One region of the Ureibacillus sp. GCM10028918 genome, then DNA from elsewhere that is predicted to be linked to it. Evidence: riboswitches for the same ligand, from Rfam matches in the RefSeq annotation. Region 1 holds a riboswitch; each other region holds the start of a gene.
What was found. Region 1 has a riboswitch for thiamine pyrophosphate ahead of thiM (hydroxyethylthiazole kinase). Riboswitches for the same ligand answer to the same signal wherever they lie in the genome.
Positions count from the first base shown of each region.

Region 2: linked by a shared signal. The riboswitch ahead of thiT (energy-coupled thiamine transporter ThiT) and the one ahead of thiM (hydroxyethylthiazole kinase) in region 1 are both predicted to bind thiamine pyrophosphate.
Region 3: linked by a shared signal. The riboswitch ahead of ACFQU5_RS11055 (ABC transporter substrate-binding protein) and the one ahead of thiM (hydroxyethylthiazole kinase) in region 1 are both predicted to bind thiamine pyrophosphate.
Region 4: linked by a shared signal. The riboswitch ahead of ACFQU5_RS19775 (YkoF family thiamine/hydroxymethylpyrimidine-binding protein) and the one ahead of thiM (hydroxyethylthiazole kinase) in region 1 are both predicted to bind thiamine pyrophosphate.

Region 1 is NZ_JBHTFK010000037.1:54,970-61,071, forward strand. It holds gene ACFQU5_RS17585 (energy-coupling factor transporter transmembrane component T family protein) at 1-744, shown strand, start outside; gene truA (tRNA pseudouridine(38-40) synthase TruA) at 770-1,507, shown strand; gene rplM (50S ribosomal protein L13) at 1,732-2,169, shown strand; gene rpsI (30S ribosomal protein S9) at 2,192-2,584, shown strand; TPP riboswitch at 2,853-2,953, shown strand; TPP riboswitch at 3,009-3,107, shown strand; gene thiM (hydroxyethylthiazole kinase) at 3,231-3,971, shown strand; gene thiD (bifunctional hydroxymethylpyrimidine kinase/phosphomethylpyrimidine kinase) at 3,968-4,783, shown strand; gene thiE (thiamine phosphate synthase) at 4,773-5,396, shown strand; gene ACFQU5_RS17620 (3-oxoacyl-ACP reductase) at 5,399-6,102, shown strand, end outside.
Region 2 is NZ_JBHTFK010000021.1:9,352-15,453, forward strand. It holds gene ACFQU5_RS15235 (beta-class carbonic anhydrase) at 1-18, shown strand, start outside; gene ACFQU5_RS15240 (GNAT family N-acetyltransferase) at 92-688, opposite strand; gene ACFQU5_RS15245 (polyphosphate kinase 2 family protein) at 807-1,547, opposite strand; gene ACFQU5_RS15250 (tryptophan-rich sensory protein) at 1,660-2,391, shown strand; gene map (type I methionyl aminopeptidase) at 2,447-3,199, opposite strand; gene thiT (energy-coupled thiamine transporter ThiT) at 3,521-4,078, opposite strand; TPP riboswitch at 4,218-4,325, opposite strand; gene ACFQU5_RS15265 (magnetosome magnetite crystal formation protein family) at 4,460-4,789, shown strand; gene ACFQU5_RS15270 (hypothetical protein) at 4,848-4,976, shown strand; gene ACFQU5_RS15275 (SbcC/MukB-like Walker B domain-containing protein) at 4,993-6,102, opposite strand, start outside.
Region 3 is NZ_JBHTFK010000007.1:357,466-363,567, reverse strand. It holds gene ACFQU5_RS11080 (DUF4386 domain-containing protein) at 1-523, opposite strand, end outside; gene ACFQU5_RS11075 (helix-turn-helix transcriptional regulator) at 569-805, opposite strand; gene ACFQU5_RS11070 (hypothetical protein) at 807-1,253, opposite strand; gene ACFQU5_RS11065 (GNAT family N-acetyltransferase) at 1,453-1,959, opposite strand; gene ACFQU5_RS11060 (hypothetical protein) at 2,080-2,352, opposite strand; TPP riboswitch at 2,571-2,680, shown strand; gene ACFQU5_RS11055 (ABC transporter substrate-binding protein) at 2,791-3,810, shown strand; gene ACFQU5_RS11050 (thiamine-binding protein) at 3,813-4,103, shown strand; gene ACFQU5_RS11045 (ABC transporter permease) at 4,103-4,864, shown strand; gene ACFQU5_RS11040 (ABC transporter ATP-binding protein) at 4,861-5,601, shown strand; gene ACFQU5_RS11035 (TatD family hydrolase) at 5,598-6,102, shown strand, end outside.
Region 4 is NZ_JBHTFK010000041.1:108,218-114,319, reverse strand. It holds gene ACFQU5_RS19795 (glycoside hydrolase family 18 protein) at 1-272, opposite strand, end outside; gene ACFQU5_RS19790 (hypothetical protein) at 876-1,340, opposite strand; gene ACFQU5_RS19785 (hypothetical protein) at 1,291-1,515, opposite strand; gene ACFQU5_RS19780 (hypothetical protein) at 1,592-1,777, opposite strand; TPP riboswitch at 2,074-2,180, shown strand; gene ACFQU5_RS19775 (YkoF family thiamine/hydroxymethylpyrimidine-binding protein) at 2,281-2,886, shown strand; gene ACFQU5_RS19770 (ECF transporter S component) at 2,879-3,457, shown strand; gene ACFQU5_RS19765 (ABC transporter ATP-binding protein) at 3,454-5,127, shown strand; gene ACFQU5_RS19760 (energy-coupling factor transporter transmembrane component T family protein) at 5,108-5,887, shown strand.

The DNA.
Region 1 (6,102 bases):
CGATTAGATCCCCGCGCTAAGCTTGTTTTTGTATTTGCGTTTATTTTAGTTGTTTTTTTAGCGAATAATATTGTTACTTACGCTTTTCTATTAGCATTTACATTGCTTGTTATTTTAATGTCCCGTATTCGTCTGTACTTTTTAATCAACGGATTAAAGCCGGTCATGATTCTTTTAGTATTTACGTTCTTGATTCATATTTTATTTACTAGAGAAGGGGACATTCTCTTTGAACTCGGGTTCCTTAAAGTCTATGAGGAAGGTTTAAGACAAGGGATATTTATCTCAATTCGATTCCTGGTGCTTGTGTTCATGACATCTATTTTAACATTAACCACTTCACCTATTTCCATTACGGACGGGATTGAAGTACTACTGAACCCTTTAAAAAAGGTGAAAATGCCTGTTCATGAATTGGCTTTAATGATGTCGATAGCCCTTCGCTTTATTCCAACATTAATGGATGAAACCGATAAAATTATGAAGGCACAAATGGCACGTGGTTCCGATTTAAGTGCGGGGCCATTAAAAGAACGTGTGAAAGCTGTTGTCCCACTCTTGGTTCCGCTATTTGTCAGTGCCTTTAAACGGGCGGAGGATTTAGCAACTGCCATGGAGGTTCGAGGGTATCGTGGGGGAGAAGGACGCACGCGGTATCGTCAGTTAAAATGGGATTGGCGTGATACAGTCAGTTTAGTTGTATTAGTTGTCATGACCGTATTATTAGTGTTCTATCGTAATTAGTAGGACTAGGCGAGGTGAAGTTCAGGTGAGATTAAAAGCAACGATTAGTTATGATGGTACTCTTTTTGCCGGCTATCAGGTACAGCCTGGGGAACGTACTGTTCAGCTTGAAATCGAGAATGTATTAACCAAAATGCATAAAGGGGAAAAGGTCAAAGTTACGGCAAGCGGTCGTACCGATGCCCGTGTCCATGCAACAGGACAGGTTATTCATTTTGATACTTCACTTTCAATACCGGTTGATCGTTATAAAAAAGCATTGAACGTCCAATTGCCCCGAGATATTCGTGTCCTGGCAGTGGAGGAAGCAGCTTCTGATTTTCATGCCAGATACAGCGTATCAGGTAAACGGTATCGGTATATTTGGAATTGCGGGGAGGATCAAAGTCCTTTTCGTAGACATTATACGGTGGAAACGGGTGGAATGAAGCCGAATATTGAAAACATGCAGGCTGCTGCACAGTACATTGTCGGTACACATGATTTTTCCTGCTTCTGTGCGGCCAATACAAGTGTAGTAGATAAAATACGTACTGTTCATTCATTGAACTTCTATTGGCAGGGAGAAGAGCTGCATATGGTCATAGAGGGCAATGGCTTTTTATATAACATGGTACGTATCATCGCTGGTACCTTGTGGGAAGTTGGCATAGGTAAACGCGAGGTACAAGAGTTAGAAGGAATTGTTGCTTCAATGGAACGCGGAAAAGCTGGTAAAACCGCACCGGCACATGGTCTTTACCTGGAAAAAGTGTTCTATTAGAAGCGTGAAACATGCCCAGAAACTGGGGGTACACGCACTGCGATGTGTGTGATAAAATAAATAAGCAACACTACCAGGTGTGTTGCTTTTTTTCTTGACTTATGTGTAAATATATTATAAGATGACATATGGTATTTTCATTACCACCACAAATAAGCCCCGAAACTTATAAGTGTATACTAATGAAAAATAACGGTAATCGAATCGATTAGGAGGATATATAAATGCGTACAACATTCATGGCTAAAGGTCACGAAGTAGATCGTAAATGGTTAGTAGTTGACGCAGAAGGACAAACGCTTGGACGTTTAGCTTCTGAAGTAGCTGCTATCTTACGCGGTAAACATAAACCAACATTCACACCAAACGTTGACACAGGTGACTTTGTTATTGTCATCAACGCTGACAAAATTCATTTAACAGGTAACAAATTAGAAGGTAAAATCTATTACCGTCACACTCAATTCGCTGGTGGTTTAAAACAACGTACAGCTGGCGAAATGAAAGAAAAGTACCCAACACAAATGATCGAATTAGCGGTTAAAGGGATGCTTCCTAAAAACTCTTTAGGACGTAAAATGTTCGGTAAACTTAACGTTTACGCTGGAGCAGAACACCCACATGCAGCACAAAAACCAGAAAGCTATACGCTTCGCGGATAATTAATAAGAGGAGGATACACCCTTGGCACAAGTTCAATATATCGGCACAGGTCGCCGTAAAAGCTCAGTAGCTCGCGTACGTTTAGTACCAGGCGAAGGTAAAATTGTTATCAACAACCGTAGCATCGAAGAGTACTTACCATTCGAAACTTTACACTTAATCATCAACCAACCATTAGAAGCAACTCAAACTAAAGGTAGCTATGATGTATTTGTAAACGTAAACGGTGGTGGATTCACAGGTCAAGCTGGAGCAATCCGTCACGGTATCGCTCGTGCGTTACTAACAGTTGACCCAGATTTCCGTCCAGCACTAAAATCTGCAGGTTTACTAACTCGTGACCCACGTATGAAAGAACGTAAAAAATACGGTCTTAAAGGTGCTCGTCGTGCACCTCAGTTCTCAAAACGTTAATTTTGGCGTTTCAAGACTCTCAAAGCATTTGCTTTGGGGGTCTTTTTTATGTGAAAAGAGGTACTGGTCATATTTTGGTCACTTCTGCCTTCAATAATAAACTTACAAAGCATTTTAGTTAATTTATTAGATGCTTTACTTCTCTTAAAGGCAGTTACTTATATAGTGCTTACTCCAAAAGAATTGGTAGAGACATTCTGGACCGGATTACTTTATTACAGGAAAAGATAGATTTTTTATTTATATAGTGTAATATAGAACATAATTAAATGTTTTGCAGGGGGACACGATTTGTGTTGAGAAGGCTAAAACCTGACCCTTAGAACCTGATCCGTTAATACGGGCGTAGGGAGCAACGTACAAATTATCTGTGTGCTTGTATGCTCTCCTTTTTTCAAGGGGAGCTTTTCTTTTTGCAAAATTACTTTAATTGCGGGGGGACACGTTCGTGTTGAGAAGGTTAAAACCTGACCCTTAGAACCTGACAGTTAAGACTGACGTAGGGAGCAATCAAGGGTGTAGTCTACCTTTTTTGGCCTCTACTTTCATAGTAGGGGTTTTTTGCTCTCCAATAAAAGGGAGGAAAAATACATGTTATTTCGTAGAGAATTTCGAAATGAAGAGCTATTTCCGGAGGTGAAGCGATATGCTAGCGAAAATTAATCAAGCCAAACCACTGGTACACTGTATAACGAACTATGTCGTAGCGAATTTTACAGCCAATGGGTTACTGGCGATCGGTGCTTCCCCGGTAATGGCAGATGAGGTAGAAGAGGTAGCTGATATGGTTTCAATAGCGGGTGCATTGCTATTAAATATTGGCACGGTGAATACCCGTACCGAAAAGGCAATGCTTGTTGCTGGGAGAAAGGCAAATGAGTGCGGCGTGCCGGTCGTATTAGATCCTGTAGGAGTTGGCGCAACACCTTACCGTAAAAGTGCTGTCATGCAACTACTTGAACAAGTAAGTATTGATGTGCTGCGTTGTAATGAAGGCGAGCTTGCTTCAATCTATGGCGTCACGTGGGAGTCTCGTGGAGTCGATAGTGGCACTGGTGACATGGACACAATATCTGTCGCAAAAGAGCTTGCAAGGAAATATCAATGCATCGTCGTGGTAACAGGGGAAACTGACCTTGTGACAGATGGACAAGAAATCATACAAATCCGCGGAGGGAATATCTATGCAACCCGTATAACTGGCACAGGTTGTCTATTGAGCGCGATTTGTGCAGCTGTTTTGGCAAGTAGTGAGCATCCGATGCAGGATTTAGCTTCTACATTAAAACAATATAAAGACGCAAGTGAACAAAGCGGAGAAGAATTAGGAGCATTTCAGATTAATTTTATAAATGCATTACAAAGAATGGCGGAGGGATCTAAATGATTGCCTTAACAATAGCAGGTTCAGATTCTGGTGGGGGCGCAGGAATTCAGGCAGATATCAAAACCTTTCAGGAGCTAGGGGTATTTGGTACAACAGCAATCTCGTCTCTTACCGCACAAAATACACTTGGGGTGCATGGTATTTTTGAAGTAACCCCTGAATTTTTGAAACAACAAATTGAGGCTGTACTGTCCGATTTTAATGTACAAGCGATTAAAACAGGTATGCTTTTTTCGGCAGAACTCATTGAGGTGATAGCAGAATTCATGAAAATGCAAAACATCCCTCTTGTTGTTGATCCTGTCATGATTGCTAAAGGCGGCGAAAGTTTATTAAAGGAAGAGGCGGTTACAGCATTAAAAACAGAGCTTCTTCCACTAACAACAATTTGTACGCCGAACATCCCTGAAGCAGAGGTTCTTACGGGAATGACCATTAACAATGAAAGTGATATCGAACAAGCGGCTAAAAAAATCTTGGCATTCGGTGTACAGTATGTCGTGATGAAGGGTGGACACTTACACGGAGAATTTTCTATAGACACGGTTTATTGGGAAGGCGGCTATTTCATTATGAAAACCCCACGTGTGCAAACAAAGGATACACATGGTACGGGGTGTACATTTTCTGCAGCCATTACGGCGCATTTAGCAAAAGGATTATCAATAGAAGAGGCCATTATCGAGGCAAAGAGATTCATCCAGTTGGCTATTTCAACCCCGTTATCGATTGGGAATGGCCATGGCCCGACAAATCATTTTGCATATAAACGTGCAGGCGGGAAATGTGAGGTAACTGTCCATGAAGCGTAATGACTTGAATGTGTATTTTATTATGGGGACGGCAAATAGCAAGCAACCCTTAGAAATTCTTGAAAAAGCATTACAGGCAGGGATTACTTGTTTCCAGTTTCGTGAAAAAGGAGAAGGGCGTTTAAGCGGTAAATCCTATGAGTCATTTGCTCGGGCCTGTCAAAAACTTTGCAGGACTTACAATGTGCCATTTATTGTGAATGATGACGTTGAACTGGCATTAAAGTTAGATGCTGATGGGATACACGTTGGGCAGGATGATGAAGGCATTACCGAATTTAGAGAACGTGCGAAAAATAAAATCATTGGTGTTTCGGTCCATGATGAACAAGAGATGGCCCTTGCTGTACAAAGTGGGGCAGACTATGTTGGCATCGGTCCCATTTATCCCACGAAGTCCAAAAGTGATGCGAAACCACCTGCAGGGCTAAACTTTTTACGAAAAGCAAGAAGCCAGTATCCCGATTTTCCGATTGTAGGGATTGGTGGAATTAATGAAATGAATGCGGCGGAAGTTCGCTCTGCGGGTGCAGATGGAGTAGCTGTCATTTCCGTCATTTGTGAAAGTCCAAATATAGAAAAAACACTTCAGGAACTAAGTGGGGAGAAATAATTATGGAATTACATGAACAAACGGTGTTAATTACTGGGGCCAGCCGAGGAGTTGGAGAAGAGCTTGCGCGGGCATTTGTAAATGAAGGGGCAAATGTCGTTATTAACTATTATAAGAGTCGGGACAAGGCTGAACATCTAGTCAATGAGTTAGGTGATAAGGTAATCGCTTTGCAAGCAGATATACGTAATCGTCAAGAAGTAATGCAATTGGTCGAGACAGCGAAACAATATTTTAATACACCCATCACCACGGTTGTAAATAACGCATTGATTGACTTTGAGTTTAATCCACTTACGCAAAAAAACGCATTTGAATTGAGTTGGACTGATTATAATAAACAATTTGAAGGAACAATTCAGGGTGCTCTAAATAGTGTTCAAGCTTGTCTAAATGATATGAAGGAACTGGGCTTTGGACGGATTATTAATATTGGGACGAATCTTTTTCAGAATCCTGTAGTAGCCTATCATGAATATACAACAGCGAAAGCAGCATTAGTCGGCTTTACTCGTAATATGGCAAAAGAGTTAGGTGCTTACGGGATTACGGTGAATATGATGTCTGGAGGGCTTTTAAAGCAAACAGATGCAAGTAAAGTCACAACGGAGGAGGTATTCCAAATTATTGAATCCTCTACACCGCTGCAAAAAGTAACTTCACCACGAGAGCTGGCAGATGTGGCTCTATTTTTTGCATCACCATG
Region 2 (6,102 bases), on a different contig from region 1:
ACTGAAACAACAGTCTAAAAATTAATAAAAAGACGGCTATCCTAAAAAATGCAATTGCTTCTTGCAAATCGCATTTATTTAGGATAGCCGTTTATTTTCTGAGATCATCTTGGAGTAATGAGTAAAGATAATGATCTTCCCAACTTCCATTAATATACAAAAGCTCCCTTAATAGTCCCTCTCGAACAAATTGAGCATTTTCTAGTACTCTGATGGAACCAGTATTCTTTGGCGATACATATGCTTCAACGCGATGCAATTTTACATTTCGGAATGCAAATTCAATAACTGCATTAACTGCTTCTGTCGCAATGCCTTTTCGTGTGTATCTTTCATCAATTGAATAACCGATAAAAGCACTATTGTATGGAAGTCGTTTGATCGCATACAAAGAAATATGTCCAATAAGTACGTTACTTCCCTTAGGGTAAATTCCAAATGAGTATTCACGATTTGCACGCAGCAAATGGATACTCTCTAATATTTTTTTAAACTGTGCTTCCTCTGTGTAAAATTCCTCTTCATGCAGCGGCTCATGGATGGACCAAAAATATTTATTTCTTCGCATGAGCTCAGCTAAACTTTTAGCATCGGATTCTACAAAGGTGCGTAATAATAAGCGATCCCCCTCAATTTTTACCAACTTATCACCCTTTTTATGTAATAAATTCAAAAACTTTTTAACCATCATCAGAGGTACCCTAAAGCCTTTCTTGAAGTTTCTTACAAATTATCACTTTTCCATCATTTTGCACATCATCTATTTCTTTATTCAAGCTGTTTTTATTTATTCCTGCTTTTCTAATCTAAAAGTTGTTATTCGCTAACCCTCTATGCACAGCTACTTGCTTTACATGTTGAAATGTTTCTCTTAATACTTTTATGCGAGCATAATGCTTATTATTTCCTGAAACTAATTTCCATGGTGCGTTAATTGAATCCGTTTGTTGGAACATTTCATTCGCACATTTCACATATTCATCAAACTTTTCACGATTACGCCAGTCTTCTTCAGTCAATTTCCATGACTTCATTGGATTTGTTTGACGTTCTTTAAAACGGGATAATTGTTCATCTTTACCTACATGAATCCAGAACTTAATAACAATATATCGGTCATCCGTCAGCATTTTTTCGAAAGTATTTATTTCATTATACGCTCTTTCCCACTCATTTTGATTAGCAAACCCCTCCACTCTTTCTACTAATACTCTTCCATACCATGAACGGTCAAAGATTGCTATTTGGCCATGTTGAGGGAGCTTTTCCCAAAAACGATGCAAATAATGATAGCTCCTTTCATGGGTTTGAGGTGCAGAAATTGGGTGAACGAAAAAACCACGTGGATCAAGTGATTGTGTTAATCTTTTAATCGCACCACCTTTGCCAGCAGCGTCCATACCTTCGAAGGCAATGATTAGACCAATTTTATTTTTAAATAGAAGTTGCTGAATCTTCAACATTTCATATTGGAGTATTTCTAGTTCTATTTTGAACTCTTTTTTATCCATAGTTATATCTAAATCTAAGTCTTCTATTTTCTGCATCATTACCACTCCTGTTTTTTTACTATCTATTATACAAAAATATGTATGTTATTGGAAAATGTTGTTCAAAGCTTTGTAAATGTATATAATTTTATAGAGGGGAGAGGAATGAATGAGTCGATTAATCTTATTATTTACTTCGGTCATTGTAGCTACACTCTTTACAATAAATGCATTTTGGCTACAGTTAAATGGGCATTCAACAATCGATATTATAAATCGATTGCCATTATTATTTGCACCAGCAAATTATGTTTACTACATATGGATTGTTATTTTCATATTTCTTTTCCTTTGGATTTATAATTATACCAAGTTACGTCGGACTGATTTCTTTATCACGAATTATCAAACAATCTTGTTCATGCTTGCAGTGGTTCTGCAAATTGCCTATCTATGGAGCTGGCACAGTGATTATTTCATTATTTCAACTGTGATTTTATTAATGCAGGTTGTTGTGTTATTCGGCCTTTATTTTTCATATCCATTGAAAAAGGAATTGTTCACAGCAAGAATGCCAATTGCCATTTTCTTTAGTTGGTCGACCTTCTTATTGCTCTTACAGTGCTGCTACCTATTAATAGAGTATCAATGGTCGGGATTTGGAATAAGTAACGCTCTTTGGGCAGTCATTATAATGACCATCGGAACGGCCATTGCACTTCATCTTAGGTACCATCATTTTGATACCGCTTACCCAATTGTCTTTAGTTGGTGTTATATCGGAATTGCAGCTCAGAACGGATTTAATGAACTATTAGTTACGACTGCTGCTCTATTCTTAGCTGGCGTGATGGTTGTGGGCGTGTTCCTTATTAAAAAGGCATATCATCCCCCAAAATAGAGGACATTAAAAAAATCCTGAACACTTGAAATGAGCTCAAGTGACAGGATTTTTTTTAGTCTTCAAGTTGTGTAATAATAATTGGTTTGTCTTTTGTTACTACAATTGTATGTTCAATTTGTGCAACAAGTGATTGATCTGGAGTGATAAATGTCCAACCATCACCAGCTTCTACAATATGCTCAGCTTTTTCTGAAATAAATGGTTCTACTGCTAACACCATTCCATCTTTCAAAATAGTAGTATCCCACGCATCAAAGTAGTTTAAAACGTGCTCTGGCTTTTCATGTAATGCACGGCCAACACCATGACCCGTTAAATTCATAATCACTGTTAATCCATGATCTCTCGCTTCACGTTCAACTGCCTTACCTATCTGATTCAGCTTTGAACCCGCTTTAACTTTTGTCATGGCACGGTCAAAAGCAGATTTTGCTACTTTACATAGTTTTTCTTTTTCTGGATGTCCATCTCCGACTACAAAAGAAATTCCTGTGTCAGCAAAATAGCCATCTAACGAACCCGATACATCGATATTCACGATATCACCTTCGTTAATGACACGAGAACCAGGGATACCATGAGCTACTTCATGGTTTACACTAATGCAAGTGTATCCAGGAAAATCATACTCGCCTTTAGGACCAGAAATTGCTCCTGCTTCGGTAAACATACGACCACCAATTTCATCTAATTCTTTCGTAGTGATTCCTGGTTTTGTTGCAGCTTTCATAGCCTCACGAATTTCAGCACAGATTCGCCCAATTTTTTTTAACGCTTCTAACTCTTCTTTAGTTTGTACAATCATTTTAAATGTTCCTTCTTCCTATTTACATATATCTCTATATAATATACCACAATCATAACAAATTATTGGGCATGTAATCTTGATTTAAGGGTTGTCTGCATTTAATTTACTTCTAACCATAAGTGTTTTCCTAATAAAGAATATATTAAGTATTATTACGCGAGCGGACTAAGCACACAAGCCACAGAGCCGACTTGTGGTTAAGATGGCGTTAATCCGGATCACAAACAGATCTCACTCTTATTTTTCATTTACAATGCGCTTTATACACCCTTATGAGACTAAAAAAGACGACCTAAATATTAGGCCGTCTATATATTTTTATTTCGATTTTAAAAGTCTGGGTGCTGCTGTGAAAAGTAATGAACCGGCAATTGCTGTCAGGATGATAGCTGGAATCATATAGGAGCCATTGTAAATTAATGTATAGACCCATACGTTCTGGTCCCCAGCGTATTCACTAAAGAAGACAACACCAGCAAGCGAGTGGGCTGCGTAACGCAACAAACCGCCTAGAACGATCCCTAATACAATATAGAGAACGATATTTTTCTTATCAACTTCATTGGCCGCTTTTATAATTTGCTTTCTGAAAACACCGGCTGAGCCGACAACGGAAAATGCTACTACATAATCGAGTAACGCTTGTGCCCAGTGCAAGATATAAGCACCAAAGAGCATTTGCAAGACTCCAATTAATAATCCAGTTGTCATACCTGCTAGCATTCCCCACCGAACCGCTATAATCAGGATCGGTAACATAACAAAGCTAATGGATCCGCCTTGTGCCCAAAGCGAAAAGGAAAATTGGTCCAACACCACACCGATTCCCGCGAAAATCGCAATCTCAACGAGCATTAATAATTTTTTATTGTTCATAACAAATCTCCTCTCTTTAAATCCGCATTAGAACCTAAGAGAAGGAATAGAAATCATCTAGTCCAACACATCAAAACTCTACTAGACTCATTTTTCCAAATAAAAATGACGTCAGGACAGAGCCTAAACGCCAATTGGAGTCGGTTTCTATCCACATCCCTACGCAAGTACTAACTTACAGGTTCATAGAGTTAGTGCAACAAGTGCACAATCTCAGCTGACTTCATCAGCTCCCCTTGTGGTAAATACATTTTATTTAATTGTTTGAACATAACTTATTGTATCAAACTATATGTACTTTTCAACTAGAATATGAATACGAATCCGTTTTATTGTCAATCACTTCCATATATAATAAAGCAAAATGCACGAGGTGAATACATGGAAAATAATAAAATTATATCTGCTCTTTGTTATGTGAGTCTTTTGTTTGCACCCTTTTTGATGCCCTTAATCGTTTATGTGGTCATCAAGGATAAGGAAGTAAAATATCATGCAAAACGTGCTTTCATATCTCATTCAATCCCTACCACCCTTTCCCTTCTTATAGCCATCTTAGGGTTTATAGGGGTATTTTCTGTGAATTATGATAATATGAATGGATTCATTGGAATAATGTTTGTTCTGATGGGAATCTCCTTTCTTATAACAATTGGGATTATTATCTGGAATTTAGTGCAGGCATATCGATTGTTTCGGATAGGTTTCTAAAGTGGCTTTAATGGGTATACAGTTTATAAGGCTTTAAAAGGTGAAGGAGTGCATTGCTATGAATTTTGGTAAAATTGTTCGAACAGTTATGAAAGTGGCACCCATTGTATATCCCATCGCGAAAAAGTTTCTGGCAAACCGAAAATCTACTAAGGCAAGATTTAAAACGAACGGCAGAGACTACTAGTGTCTCCGCCGTTTTTTCACTTCAGAAGGATAGATGTTTTACTATAGCCTTCTTTTAATTTTTCTACCTGCAGAATAGCAGGCATTGCAGCTTTCAACTCGGATACGTGAGAAATGACCCCTATGATTCGTCCTGATTTCTGAAGGTCGATTAGTGTATCGATTGCTTTCATCAGTGATTCCTCATCAAGCGAACCGAAGCCTTCATCAATAAACATCGTGTCTATTTTCACATTTCCTTGGAAGCTTTGAATGACATCTGCCATTCCCAGGGCCAGACATAAGGAAGCGTTAAATTTCTCTCCACCAGATAATGATTTCACATCCCGGGACTGTCCAGTGTATGTATCATACACATCTAAGCTTAGACCACTTTGGCGGCCATGTGATTCTTGCCGATCAGAACATTGCAAATAATATTGTCCGTTCGATAGATTTTTTAAACGAATATTGGCTGCTTCCGTAATTTGCTCCAAATACCCCATTTGTACATATCGTTCAAAGGAGATCTTTTTACTATTTTGTCCACGCAATAAATTGTGCAAATCAATTATTTGACTTGATACTTCTTCCAGCTTAAATATTTTATCTGCCACATGGTCCAACTTCTCAGAGAAATTGATTGTTTGGCGTTCATATTCTTGCGAGCGATTTAGTGACTGAAGTGCATTTTCATACTCAAGTTTAAGCTTATTCAAAGTTCCTTCAACGAGTGTTAGATCTATTTTTTCTTTTCCTTCTAATTCTTCACTATCTTGCACAACCTGAGTTGTTAGAGTATGAAGGTTTTTCGTAAACTCAAAATATTGATTCTGCAATTGATTAATTTGATCATCACTTCGAATAGAAGTTTCAAAATGCTTGTAATTTTCAAAGCCTGCATGGAGCATAGATCGTTTAAATTCTTCTTTTGCTTGAATGAGCTTTTCTTCTAGATGTTCAATCTGTTTCGTTGTTTGATTTACTACTTCTTCTGTTGTTGCTACAAACTTCTCGACGTCGTGTAAGTGCTTTTGTACATTTTCCCATCGAGAAACTAACGTTTGCTTGTGCTTTTCTGCTTTTGCAAGTGCGCTGTGTAATAGTGAAATATTTTGTAAATCACCAGGAATTTCCTTTTGTTGTTC
Region 3 (6,102 bases), on a different contig from region 1:
CCGTCATTCCTAATGTCGATATGAATCTAGGTACTAGCTTCGTTTTATAAAAGATATAACTATACATAATCGTGTTTATACCAAGCATGAAAAGAGGACCCAGTAAAAATGTCCAGTCGTGTATTGCTTTTAAAAGAGTTCCAGAAGCCAGAAAGTACGCCGAATCCTGAGATCCTGCTGCAACAAATTCCCGACTTAACGTCAATAGAGAAAGCACGCTAATTATTCCAACAGTAATAATAACAGCTTCAAGGAATCTAAAACATACATGCCAAAGAGCCACCGTCTCATTATACTTTCTTAAAATAGGAAACATTGTTGTTGCAGTTCCAACTACTGAAACTACAAGAATCAGCTCCATAATTGCACCTAGTATCACTTGGTTTGCATGTTCGGCACCACTTTTTAGGTAATCCGATCCATTAAGGATAGGATCATATAAATTAAGACCAATAACTGCCGTAATGGCTGCAAGTAAAAACAGAACTCCTACAATCTTTGCCGATTTCTTATTTGAACTCATTTTTTATCCCCTTTGTTTAATAATTTCAAAAACGATATAGCAATATCAATCAAAGTTCTTCTGCTTTGTGTCTTCTTCGTAGAAAAATACTTCTTCCAACGGTAAATTAAAGGCTTTAGCAATACGAAATGCCAGTTCCAAAGATGGAGAGTAATTTCCCTTTTCGAGAGACACGATTGTTTGTCTTGTTACACCCACCTTGTCAGCCAATTGCTGTTGAGTCATTTCGTCATGGTTGAATCGTAGTTTTCGTATGTGATTGCCAACAAGACTTTTTCCCATCTTACACTCCTCTCCTATAGTGATATAGCCTTGTAGCAGATCCGGTCACATCCGATATGAAACCTGAGAAGATTAGGATAATAAACATCACCTGCAAAGGCTGGTAGATAATAAGTGAACTCATGGCAAGAATAAAGCCGATGATAAATACAAAAAATGAATTCCGGAACGCTTTCAAGTCAATTAACTTATCCAGTTCATCTGCAAATTTTGGTTCCCTTTCTTTTGTTGTCATTCTAAAGACAATATTAAAAATAATACTGATAATGATATGTGCCACTATTGAAAACACAGCTAGAATTAGCACGAAAGAACCCCAGTAACGAAAGCTCTCCATCGACTCCACACCTTCTCCAGGATAACGCGGGTACATATACAAGCAATAGGTTACAAAAATAAATATGGCACTGATCAACGATACGATGCTCTTCTTTTCTTGATAGGTCATATCTTCACCCCCTGTTTATTATTTTTTACATAAAGTAAAGTTTGTTATACATAATGTATGTTGAACTACACAAAAAGTTAACTACATGTTACATTAATTTTTCAAAAGACTCTTCTTTTGCTATTTGTTCGACAAAAAAAGGAGTTGCCTCATATATAGTTTGAGACAACGCCTTTTTTGTTGAACTATTAAACTTTCTTTAATTCGAAAGCTTTTTCCCTAAAATAACTAGATCTCTTTTTACTCCGTCCAAAGTTGCCACTTCCGGGAAGTGAGCCCATTTTTCAAAACCGAACTTTTCAAATAAACGAAGACTTGGCTCGTTGTGACCAAAGATAAATCCTAATAAAGTATCCACATCACAGCTTGGTGCCGTTTCAATGACTTTCGATAACACTGTCTTTCCAAGACCATTTCCTCTGAAATTTTCATCCAAGTAAATGCTGACTTCTGCCGTTGCTTGATAGGCAGGTCTTCCATAAAAGTCTTGAAGGCTTACCCATCCGCAGATTTCACCACTTGTTTCCACTACCCAAAGAGGTCTTTTGGAAGGGTTATGCTCATGGAACCATTTTAATCGATCTTCTACCGTAACCGGTTCAGTGTCTGCCGTAACCATTCTGCCTGCGATCGTTGAATTATAAATCTCTACAATTTTCGGTAAATCTTCTAGTGTCGCATCGCGAAATGTAATCTCTAGTGCCATAAAAACACCTCATAATTATTATAATTTTAAATCCATGTTAATTCTATTTACACCGAAATACAATAAAATCTTTGGGAAGATACGCAAAAATAAAAAGCGCCCCTACATTTGTAGAAACACTTATTTTACCATTCTTTTAAAAATGCCAAGATATACAAGGGCAAAACCGATGACTTCAAGCAAGATAAAGCTATATATCATAACAGTAAATCCTACAAACCCGTCTTCTTCATCCATTCCAAATAAAATCCCGGCAATCCAAGCTACTAAAGGGGCAATAGCAACAATTGTCGCCACTCCCCAAGTTACAAGCTTCTTTTTCCTTGCCTTGTTACGGCTAGTAAAAAATGCCAAACCGAAGGCAAGTACTAAGATAGTGATAGCAATTGGCAAATGTTTTTCTCCCCTAATTCTAATACTATTTTGGTTGTAGATTCTCTAATTCCGATTATAACAAAACTCACATCTTCCTGTAACCAAGTGAACACTTGAAATTCTATCATTTGTACGAAGATGGATATCCACGACTCTATTTATCTAAAATGTATTTCAAAATAATATTGAACTTTTCTCATAGTTCTGTCTAAAATAGGAAATATAAGTTCATATCAAGAAGAATGTAGGGGTGCTGGTTTAGCCAGCTGAGACTGTATCCGTTAGATACTGACCCTTTGAACCTGATTTGGTTAATACCAGCGTAGGGAACATTGGCTTCAATCTGAGTTTCTTTCATATTGAAATGAATGTTATTTACGTCTGGGATTATTTCTATCCCAGACGTTTTTTATTTCTTCTTTTTATGGATTAATTCAAATGTATTGGAGGATTCCCATGAAAAGATTTTACATCTTTGTGATGATTGCAGTATTCGCGCTTGTTGGCTGCCAATCGAACGTAGCACAAACAAACTCAACATCAAACGAGCAAACTAACGAAACAAATGAATTAGAGAAAGTAAGCGTGGTGTTGGATTGGACACCTAACACGAATCACACAGGGTTATATGTTGCAAAAGAAAATGGCTATTTCGAAGAGCAAGGCTTGGACGTTGAAATTATACAACCAGGTGATGCGGGTGCCGATCAGCTTGTGGCTTCAGGTAATGCAGAGTTTGGTGTAAGCTACCAAGAATCAATTACTCTAGCACGTACACAGGATGTACCGATTGTTTCGATTGCAGCGGTGATTCAGCACAACACATCAGGGTTTGCCTCACCAGCAGCCAAAAAGATTGCTTCTCCAAAAGATTTCGAGGGACAAGTATATGGAGGTTGGGGCTCCCCTATTGAACAGGCTGTGTTAGAAACTTTAATGAACACAGAAAATGCTGATATCAATAAGCTTGATATCGTAAATGCCGGTGATGCCGACTTTTTCACAATGACCAATCAAGGAATAGACTTTGCGTGGATTTATTACGCATGGACAGGAATTGAAGCTGAACTTCGTGGCGAAGACATCAATATGGTCTACTTAACGGACTATAGTGAAAAACTAGATTACTATACTCCGGTTCTTGCAACAAATGAAAAAATGATTGAAGAAAAGCCAGAAACAGTGAAAGCCTTTGTAGCAGCAGCGTCTCAAGGCTATCAATTTGCAATTGAAAAACCAGAGGAAGCAGCGGCTATCCTTTCTAAAGCAGCTCCCGAACTGGATACCGAGCTTGTGCTGGAAAGCCAAAAATGGCTGGCAGATAAATATCAGGACGATGCTCCGCGCTTTGGAGAACAGAAATTAGAGGTTTGGCAAAACTATGCCGAGTGGATGAAAGAAAACGGTGTATTAGAAGGCGACTTTGACCCAGAAGCAGCATTTACAAATGAATTTTTACCGAAAGAAGGAGAATAAAAATGGCCAATTCATTGATTAGTGTACAAATTATCCCAAAAACAAAAGAATTTGCAGATGTAATCCCTTTGGTAGATGCAGCAATTGCTGTCATTGAGGAGTCCGGTGTGAAATACAAGGTTCAGCCATTGGAAACTACGATGGAGGGCGAACTTTCCACACTTTTATCCATCATCGAAAAAATGAATAAAAAGATGATTGAACTAGGTAGCATTAATGTGATTACGCAGGTGAAAATTCTATATCAACCAAGCGGAACATCCATGGAAGCCCTCACGGAGAAATATCATTAATGAAAAAAATGCGGATGCGTGGAGGAAGGTCTCTTTTCTTCCTTCTCTTTTTATTTATCCTATGGGAGCTACTCATTCGACTGACGGATACACCAAAATGGCTATTGCCCGCTCCAAGCGACGTTTTGAAAGAGGCGTCAATTGGCTTTGGCGACTTCTATGGTCATCTAATTTCTACCATTAGTTTATCGATTGTTGGACTTATTATAGGCAGTAGTGTCGGACTTCTGATTTCCATCATTCTTCACCGATTGCCAAAAGTAAATGAAGTCCTTTATCCACTTTTAATCTTATCGCAAAATATCCCAACGATTGTGTTAGCGCCTTTATTAATTATATGGTTTGGTTTCGGGCTGCTGCCCAAGCTCATTATCATTAGCCTAGTTTGCTTTTTCCCGATTGTTGTAGCCAGCATGGATGGGTTTAGGCAAACAGCTCCTGAGTTAAAACATTATATGAAAATGATTGGTGCTACCAATAAACAAATCTTTTGGAAGCTAGAGCTGCCCCATGCCCTTCCCTCCATTTTTTCCGGTTTAAAAATCTCAGCTACCTACAGTGTGATGGGCGCTGTCATTTCCGAGTGGCTTGGTGCCAAAAAAGGCATTGGTGTCTATATGACGCTAGCACAATCTTCTTTTCGCATTGATCGCGTATTCGTAGCGATTGGCTTTATCATGTTATTAAGCGTTTGTTTGTTCGGGTTAATCCGGCTTGTGGAAAAACTATTGATTAAAGGTCGAAATGAGGGAATGAGATGAGTTTAACAATTACTGAATTAAATAAAGCTTTTGGACAGCTTCCAGTACTGGATAAATTGAATCTAAAAGTGAATAGACATGAGTTCGTTGCAATCCTTGGACCCTCTGGCAGCGGGAAAAGTACCCTTCTTCAACTTGTCGGCGGCCTTCTTGCACCAGACAACGGAAGTATTCAGTTAAACGGAGAAACGATTAATGGAAAGAAAGGCTTGATTAGCTACATGCCTCAAAACCCGTCCTTACTTCCATGGCGTACTGTGTTAGAAAACGTTGTTCTTGCAGCAGAACTAAAAAGAAAACCCGATTATGAACAAGCAAGACGTTTGCTTGAAAAAGCCGGTTTAACAGAATTCGAAGAATCGTATCCCAATGAATTATCAGGAGGGATGAAGCAGCGAGTCGCATTTATTCGTGCGTTACTTAGCAATGAAAGCCTTCTCTGTTTAGATGAGCCCTTTTCAGCTTTGGATGAATTTACGCGAATCAAGATGCAAAAATGGCTTCTTTCCATTTGGGAAGAAGACCGCAAATCTATATTGTTTATTACCCATAGCATAGAAGAAGCATTATTTTTAGCAGACCGAATCTATATCTTATCGAAAAGACCAGCATATATAAAAGCAGAAATCACCGTCCCCTTTTCACGACCAAGAGACGAGCTTTTATTTGAAACGAATGAATTTTTCCAACTAAAGCAACAAATCTTCCAATACATGAAGGAGGAAATAGCAGAATGATGATTGATGCCCATATCCATCTCGACCATTATGATGAGGACGATCGAAAAGAAATTTTAGCCAAGCTTGCAGAGCATGGTGTTGAAGCATTGGTGGCTGTATCCTTTGACTTGCCTTCTTGTATCAAGAATCGCAGCTCTTCTCTTGAGGATAACCGTATACATGCAGCTTATGGTTTTCACCCTGAACAGGATATACCTTCAATTGAAGAAATGGATCAGCTATTTTCATGGATGAAAGAGCATATAGACGAAATGGTGGCAGTTGGTGAAGTCGGGTTACCTTACTATAAGAAATTAGAAAGTCTGGTACCCTTGGACTACGAACCTTACATTCAGTTGCTAGACCGATTTGTCGCATTTGCTGCTTCTTCACAGAAACCCATTGTTCTTCATGCAGTCTACGATGATGCACAAATTGCATGTGAATTACTAGAAAAGCATGGCGTGACAAAAGCTCATTTTCACTGGTTTAAGGGCGATGATATCGTTGTTAAAAGGA
Region 4 (6,102 bases), on a different contig from region 1:
AGCATCAGTTCACCTAATTTTAGTTGCAATTTGTTTTCATTACTATGACCCGGTTTATCTGGTGAACAATATGTAACCGAAACAAATGCTGTAGGATCGCTAGAAGTTCCAAAATAACCGTCAACTTGAACGTCATATGTATTTTCAGAGTCTTGGTAATATGCTAGTCTCCCTGTATTCCAACCTAAAAAGTCCCTAATGCGTTTTTCTAATGAAGGGCCGAACTGTTGTACAAGTTTAAGACTGTTACTCTGATTCAAATAAGAATTCAAATATCTCATCCTTCCTTAAGGTAATTCAAATGGTATTATACCATTAACTGGATGATTTGAATTTATAAGAAATAAAATTTTCTGCATAGTATATTCCTCTATGTTAGGAAATTAATTATTAATAATTATATAAAAAGGATAAAAAGTTGCCCCCAACAACGCTAATTTAATTGCTTTGGCATTTAATTTGGCATTTAGCAAATATAAAAAAGTGCCTTGAATTCTTATAAATGCTGTTATTTTAATGTTTATAAGAGAAGGCGGTTCGACTCCCGCCGTCTCCATATACGAAAATATATAGTTTTATAAAATGCCAAGAACCTTAATATCGGAGGTTTTGGCGTTTTTCTTTTGTTATCTAAACTCAATTAAGCAAAAAAAGAATGTCACTTTGGTGATGTCTCCCTTTTTTATTGCCAATTAGTTTAAAAGGGAGGCTTTTTTATTAATAATTCCGAGAAAGTGATAATACATCAATTAACAACTAAAATAACAGCAAGATAACAATAAATTAGAACACAAAAACGCTTGGGGAAGTTCAAAAATACCCAAGCGTTTTACCTCTATTGTGTTGTTTGTTGCTCTTTATTTTTGAAATTCAAATTACTGTAAATTAAAGAAAACATGTCCGCCCAACATTTCTTCATAGCGAAGTTGTGCTTTTTCTCCTGTTTTCACTAAATTAGCAATGTAACCTTCTTTTTCGTTACCTACGTACATTTCAAAGCTGAAATCTGGTTCAGCTGTCGCATAAACATCACCACTATAAATATCTCCGGACTCACTTACCATTTCAAAATTCATAGTTCCGTCGATAAAAAAGGATAAATCTGCTGTTTCAGACTCAACAAATTTCACTTTTGTATATGCTAATACCCATTCATATCCTTCGGGAGCAGCTTCATTGAATTGGTTCATAGACAATAATTTTTGGTAGGCTTCATCACCGCCAATAACCTCTGTTACCGTTAAATCAAATTTGATTGCGTAGCGATTACCTTGGTTGGCATATAACTCGTCATCTACTGTAGTAGTTTTGGAAAGGTACAGGATTTGTTCTAGAACCAAGTTTAGATTCAGTCTCTTTTTTTTCTTCTTTAGGGAGAGCCGCAGCTTCTTTTTGTACATCTTCACTTTGTTGACTTTCTTCCTTCACTTCTACATCTTTTGTATCTTGCCCACATGCTGCAAGAAAAGCCGTCGTTAATAATCCTAAGATTACTAGTTTGAAACTTGTTTTCATTTTTTTCTTTCTCCTTTTAATTAAAAAGCTATTCTATTGAAAAATAAATTAACATGATATAAAAGAAACGAGTGTCTTACTCTGTTGTTTCTTCTGTTTCTTCCATTTCCTCAAACGCATCAGGATAAATGACTTTATGGCCCCCATTACCGTCAGTTCCACCTGGATGCGCTTCAGCTATTTCTCGGGTAGTCATAATGAATAATAAAATTGCAGCAAGCAGCGTTTTGCTATTTTCCTCATATTGTTCCTCCGCTTTCATATTATTTCTATCCTATCCACCTTTTTATCTACGTTTGAAATAGATAATTTAGAAGTTGCGAAATATAGAAATAATATAGGCTGAATTGCTAAAATTTACAGTATTTTTATTTTAAGATAACTAAACAAAGATAGAAAGAAACTACCCCTCGAAACTCTTAGGCCAGTTAAAGAAAGAAAACTGTACCAAAGTATTGTTTGAAAATGCATAATATTTTGAGGAGGGGATTAATTCAAAATATACCTTTACAAACATAAATTCCTTTGTTATGGTCTAAATAGAAAACTGCATACCGAGATAAGCACTAGGGGAGCTATGTAAATGGCTGAGAAGAACTGTTTTGTTCTGACTCTTTGCACCCGATCTGGATAATACCAGCGTGGGGAAGTGCGGTTAGATCATTTTCATTCATGTCTATAAACTCTAACTGCATTCCTCTGGGATGCAGTTTTTTGTTGTCTTTGAGCAATAACCAAGAGATCAATAGATTAGGAGGAAGTAAAATGACAAATCAAAGTTGTGGAGCAAGTAAAATTGCGGGCGCTAGTTTTTCCTTGCACCCAATGAGTGATGATTTTATCGACATCATCACAAGTGCACTTAAGGAAGTAGATACAACGAAGGTATGGATGAAGACAGATGATGTTACAACAACTGTTCGTGGGAAGGTGGTGCATGTCTTTGATGTCACAAGTGCCATTTTTCTAAATGCTGCGAAGTCAGGAAAGCATATTGCTTTTCAAGCTACCTATTCACTTGGCTGTCCAGGAGATTCAGAAGGTGATGTATATTTAGCCAAAGATGATCAACCTGCCAATGCTCTCGTGTGTGAGCAAATAAATCAACACATAGCAGCAAAGTTCTCTCTATACCCGTTAGGAAATGGTTCATATATGGACGTCATCTATCAACAAATAGAAGCAATAAAGGAATATGCGTCTGTGACACCAGCACATTATTCTACACGCCTAGATGGAGATGCTTCGAAAATTTGTAAAGGACTTCAAACAGTATTCGAGGAAGTTGTAAATGCTGGCTCAAGCCACACTGTCATGACGGTGAGCTTCTCGGCAAATAGTCCATCGCACCGAGGTACCAAACATGAATAATTGGCGTTTTAAAGAAATAGTGGTGCTTTCTGCATTGTCCGTTGTCTTCGCAGTTGTTTATTTGGCATTCCTGCCTGTAGGTAAGTTGCTCGTTGGTTTCTTTGGTCCAATTGGCTATGATTTAATTTTTGGTATTTGGTTTATCGTTTCAATCATTGCTGCTTATATTATCAGGAAACCAGGAGCTGCTTTCTTATCTGAAACGATTGCAGCTATGATTGAGGTGTTGATTGGGAATGCGGTTGGTCCTATGTTAATCATCGCTGGTATGATTCAAGGGATTGGGGCAGAAGCAGTCTTTGCAGCAACAAGATATAGAAACTATTCCACAGGGGTTCTTATGCTAGCGGGAGTTGGATCTGCTGTAACAAGCTTTATCTACGGATATTTTATGGGTGGTTTTGCAGCTCTCGAAACAGGGTATGTAATCGCCATGTTTGTTGCACGCGTTATAAGTGGCGCTTTAATTGCGGGTCTTCTTGGAAAGATTATTAGCGACGGACTTGCAAAAACGGGTGTGCTTTCAAGCTACGCACTCGGTAAAGAGATTCGGAAGAGGGAAGTTACATGATAGCCCTTGTTGAGGTTCAAAATCTCTCGCTACAGTTTGAATTCACAGAAAGAGATATTTTGTCTGATATTTCTTTTTCGTTAGAGCAAGGTGAGAGCATTCTAGTTCTTGGACCAAGTGGATGCGGAAAAAGTACGCTCACGCTTTGCCTTAATGGACTTTACCCTCGTGAGTTGGACGGGGCTATATCAGGAGAAATCCTGATTAATGGGAAACTAACAACTTCCTACAAACCTGGTGAGCTAAGCCGTCATGTAGGAGTTGTCTTCCAAGACCCAGAAACACAATTTTGTATGTTGTCTGTGGAAGATGAGATTGCATTTGGTTTGGAGAACATATCTGTACCACGGGAAGAGATAGAAAAGCGAATTGACTATGCTTTACACCTAGTGAATATGGAAAATTTTAAACAATCCACCATTTCAACTTTATCGGGAGGTCAGAAACAAAAACTTGCCATAGCATGTATTCTTGCAATGAAGCCGAGTCTGCTTATTTTAGATGAACCTACTGCCAATCTCGATCCAATCGCAAGAATGGATTTAATTCATACAATTAAGCAGTTGAAAAATGAAATTGGATTTTCGTTGATTATTATCGAGCACCAGCTAGATCAGTGGACCGAATTGGCCGATCGATGCCTATTGTTAAATAAGAAGGGTTCGGTTTTTTACGATGGATCATTGCGACAGGCGATTCGTTCACATCAAAAGGAGATTGAAGAAGAGGGAATCTGGCTTCCCAAAATAGCCCAGCAGGTTCTGCCGTATGTAGGTCCTGATTCCCGTGTTATTCCCTTAACGTTAGAAGAGTTCGCACGTGAAGCTCATCTTTGGTCTAACACTCAATGGGAGCGAAACGTCGAAAAAATTGAACGAGAAACTCAAGACGTATTCTTAGAATGTAATGATGTTTCTTTTACTGTCAACGACCAAGCTATCCTGAAAAATATATCCATAACCATTCAGGAACAGGAATTTGTTGCGATTGTTGGGGCGAATGGCAGTGGGAAAACCACTCTGTCAAGGATTCTTTCAGGCCTTCAAAGACCTACAAATGGGACTGTCTTGCTGCATGGTAAAGCGTTCCACAATTGGAGCGAAAAGGAGGTTCGAAAGGAAATCGGTTACGTCTTTCAAAATCCTGAACATCAATTTATTACGAATTCAGTTTACGATGAAATCGCCTTTAGTCTTCAAATGAAGGGTGTAGATGAAATAGAAATACAGCAGCGTGTGGGTCGAATACTTAAACATTTCGGATTAACCGCCTATTCAAAAGAGCATCCTTATACACTCAGTCAAGGGCAAAAGAGAAGGTTAAGTATTGGCACCATGATTGTAGATGAACAAAAAATGCTTATTTTAGATGAACCAACTTTCGGACAAGATGCGACGACAAACAATGAAATGATGCTTATGTTAGATGAGCGGTATCAAACAGGAAGCGGAATTGTGATGATTACCCATGACATGGAGCTCGTTCAAACTTACGCAGACCGAATAATCGTGTTGTATAAAGGAATGGTTGTGGCAGATTGTACACCTAATGAACTTTGGCAACAACCTATTGAAGTGCTGCGTGAGTGGGGAATCGACCTACCGATTCAAGTGAAAATGCAACGACTTTGCGAAAAGGAAGATCATGATTATGTTCTTACATCAACTTAATCCGACGATGAAAGCTCTAACAATAGTAATTTTAGTAGTACTGCTAGCGTTGGTGTTCGATCCGGTTACCCCTACTATTCTACTTTTAAGTACGCTATTACTAATGTTTGTTGGTGCAAAAGTGAATTTAAAAAAATATTTTCTTTATTTTCTGCCTTTTATCCTGTTTTCATTTGGCATGTTCTGGACAACGTTGATTTTTGGGAAACAACCGGATAGCCCAGATCAAGTGATAACGATTTTGATTTTTGAATTTCCGCGTGAAACATTTATTGTGGCACTAGCATTGGCTGTGCGCGTTTTAAGTGTTGCTGCCTTATCATTACTCTTTATTTTTACGACAAATATTGTACATTTTATTTTAAGTTTGATACAGCAACTTAAATTGTCGCCAAGAATTGCATATGGGGTACTAGCTGGGTATAGGTTTCTGCCCATGATGAAAGACGAATTGAAAATAATCCGAGAAGCACACCGAATTCGAGGAGTACATCAGGCAACTACCATCAGAGGGAAATGGAGTCAGTATAAGCGTTATGCTATTCCTCTTCTTGCAAGTGCCATACGAAAAGCTGAAAGAACCGCCACTGCGATGGAATCAAAAGGCTTTACAGGTGAAAGGAATCGAACCTTTCTACGACAATTTACAATCACAAAGGAAGATTGGCTATTCCTCGTGCTTATGCTTACTCTTTACGCAGTAGCAGTGTATACGTCTTCCTCACTTGGTTTTCTGAAGCTATATAATGGTGAACTATAATATTAGATAATTTATTTACAAAAATTCTACACAAAGACTTTCTTCCCCATTAATGAACTGCCCCGTAAATGTTAGATGCAAACTAACATTTACGGGGTGTTTTTATGAGCATTTAGAAAGCTAAATGAGTTGTTGGTTTGAATAAGTTTAATTAAAATATCTCCGTAAGTAATTTTAGTAAACCTTATTAATTCCTTTGTAAGAGAATTTTTTAA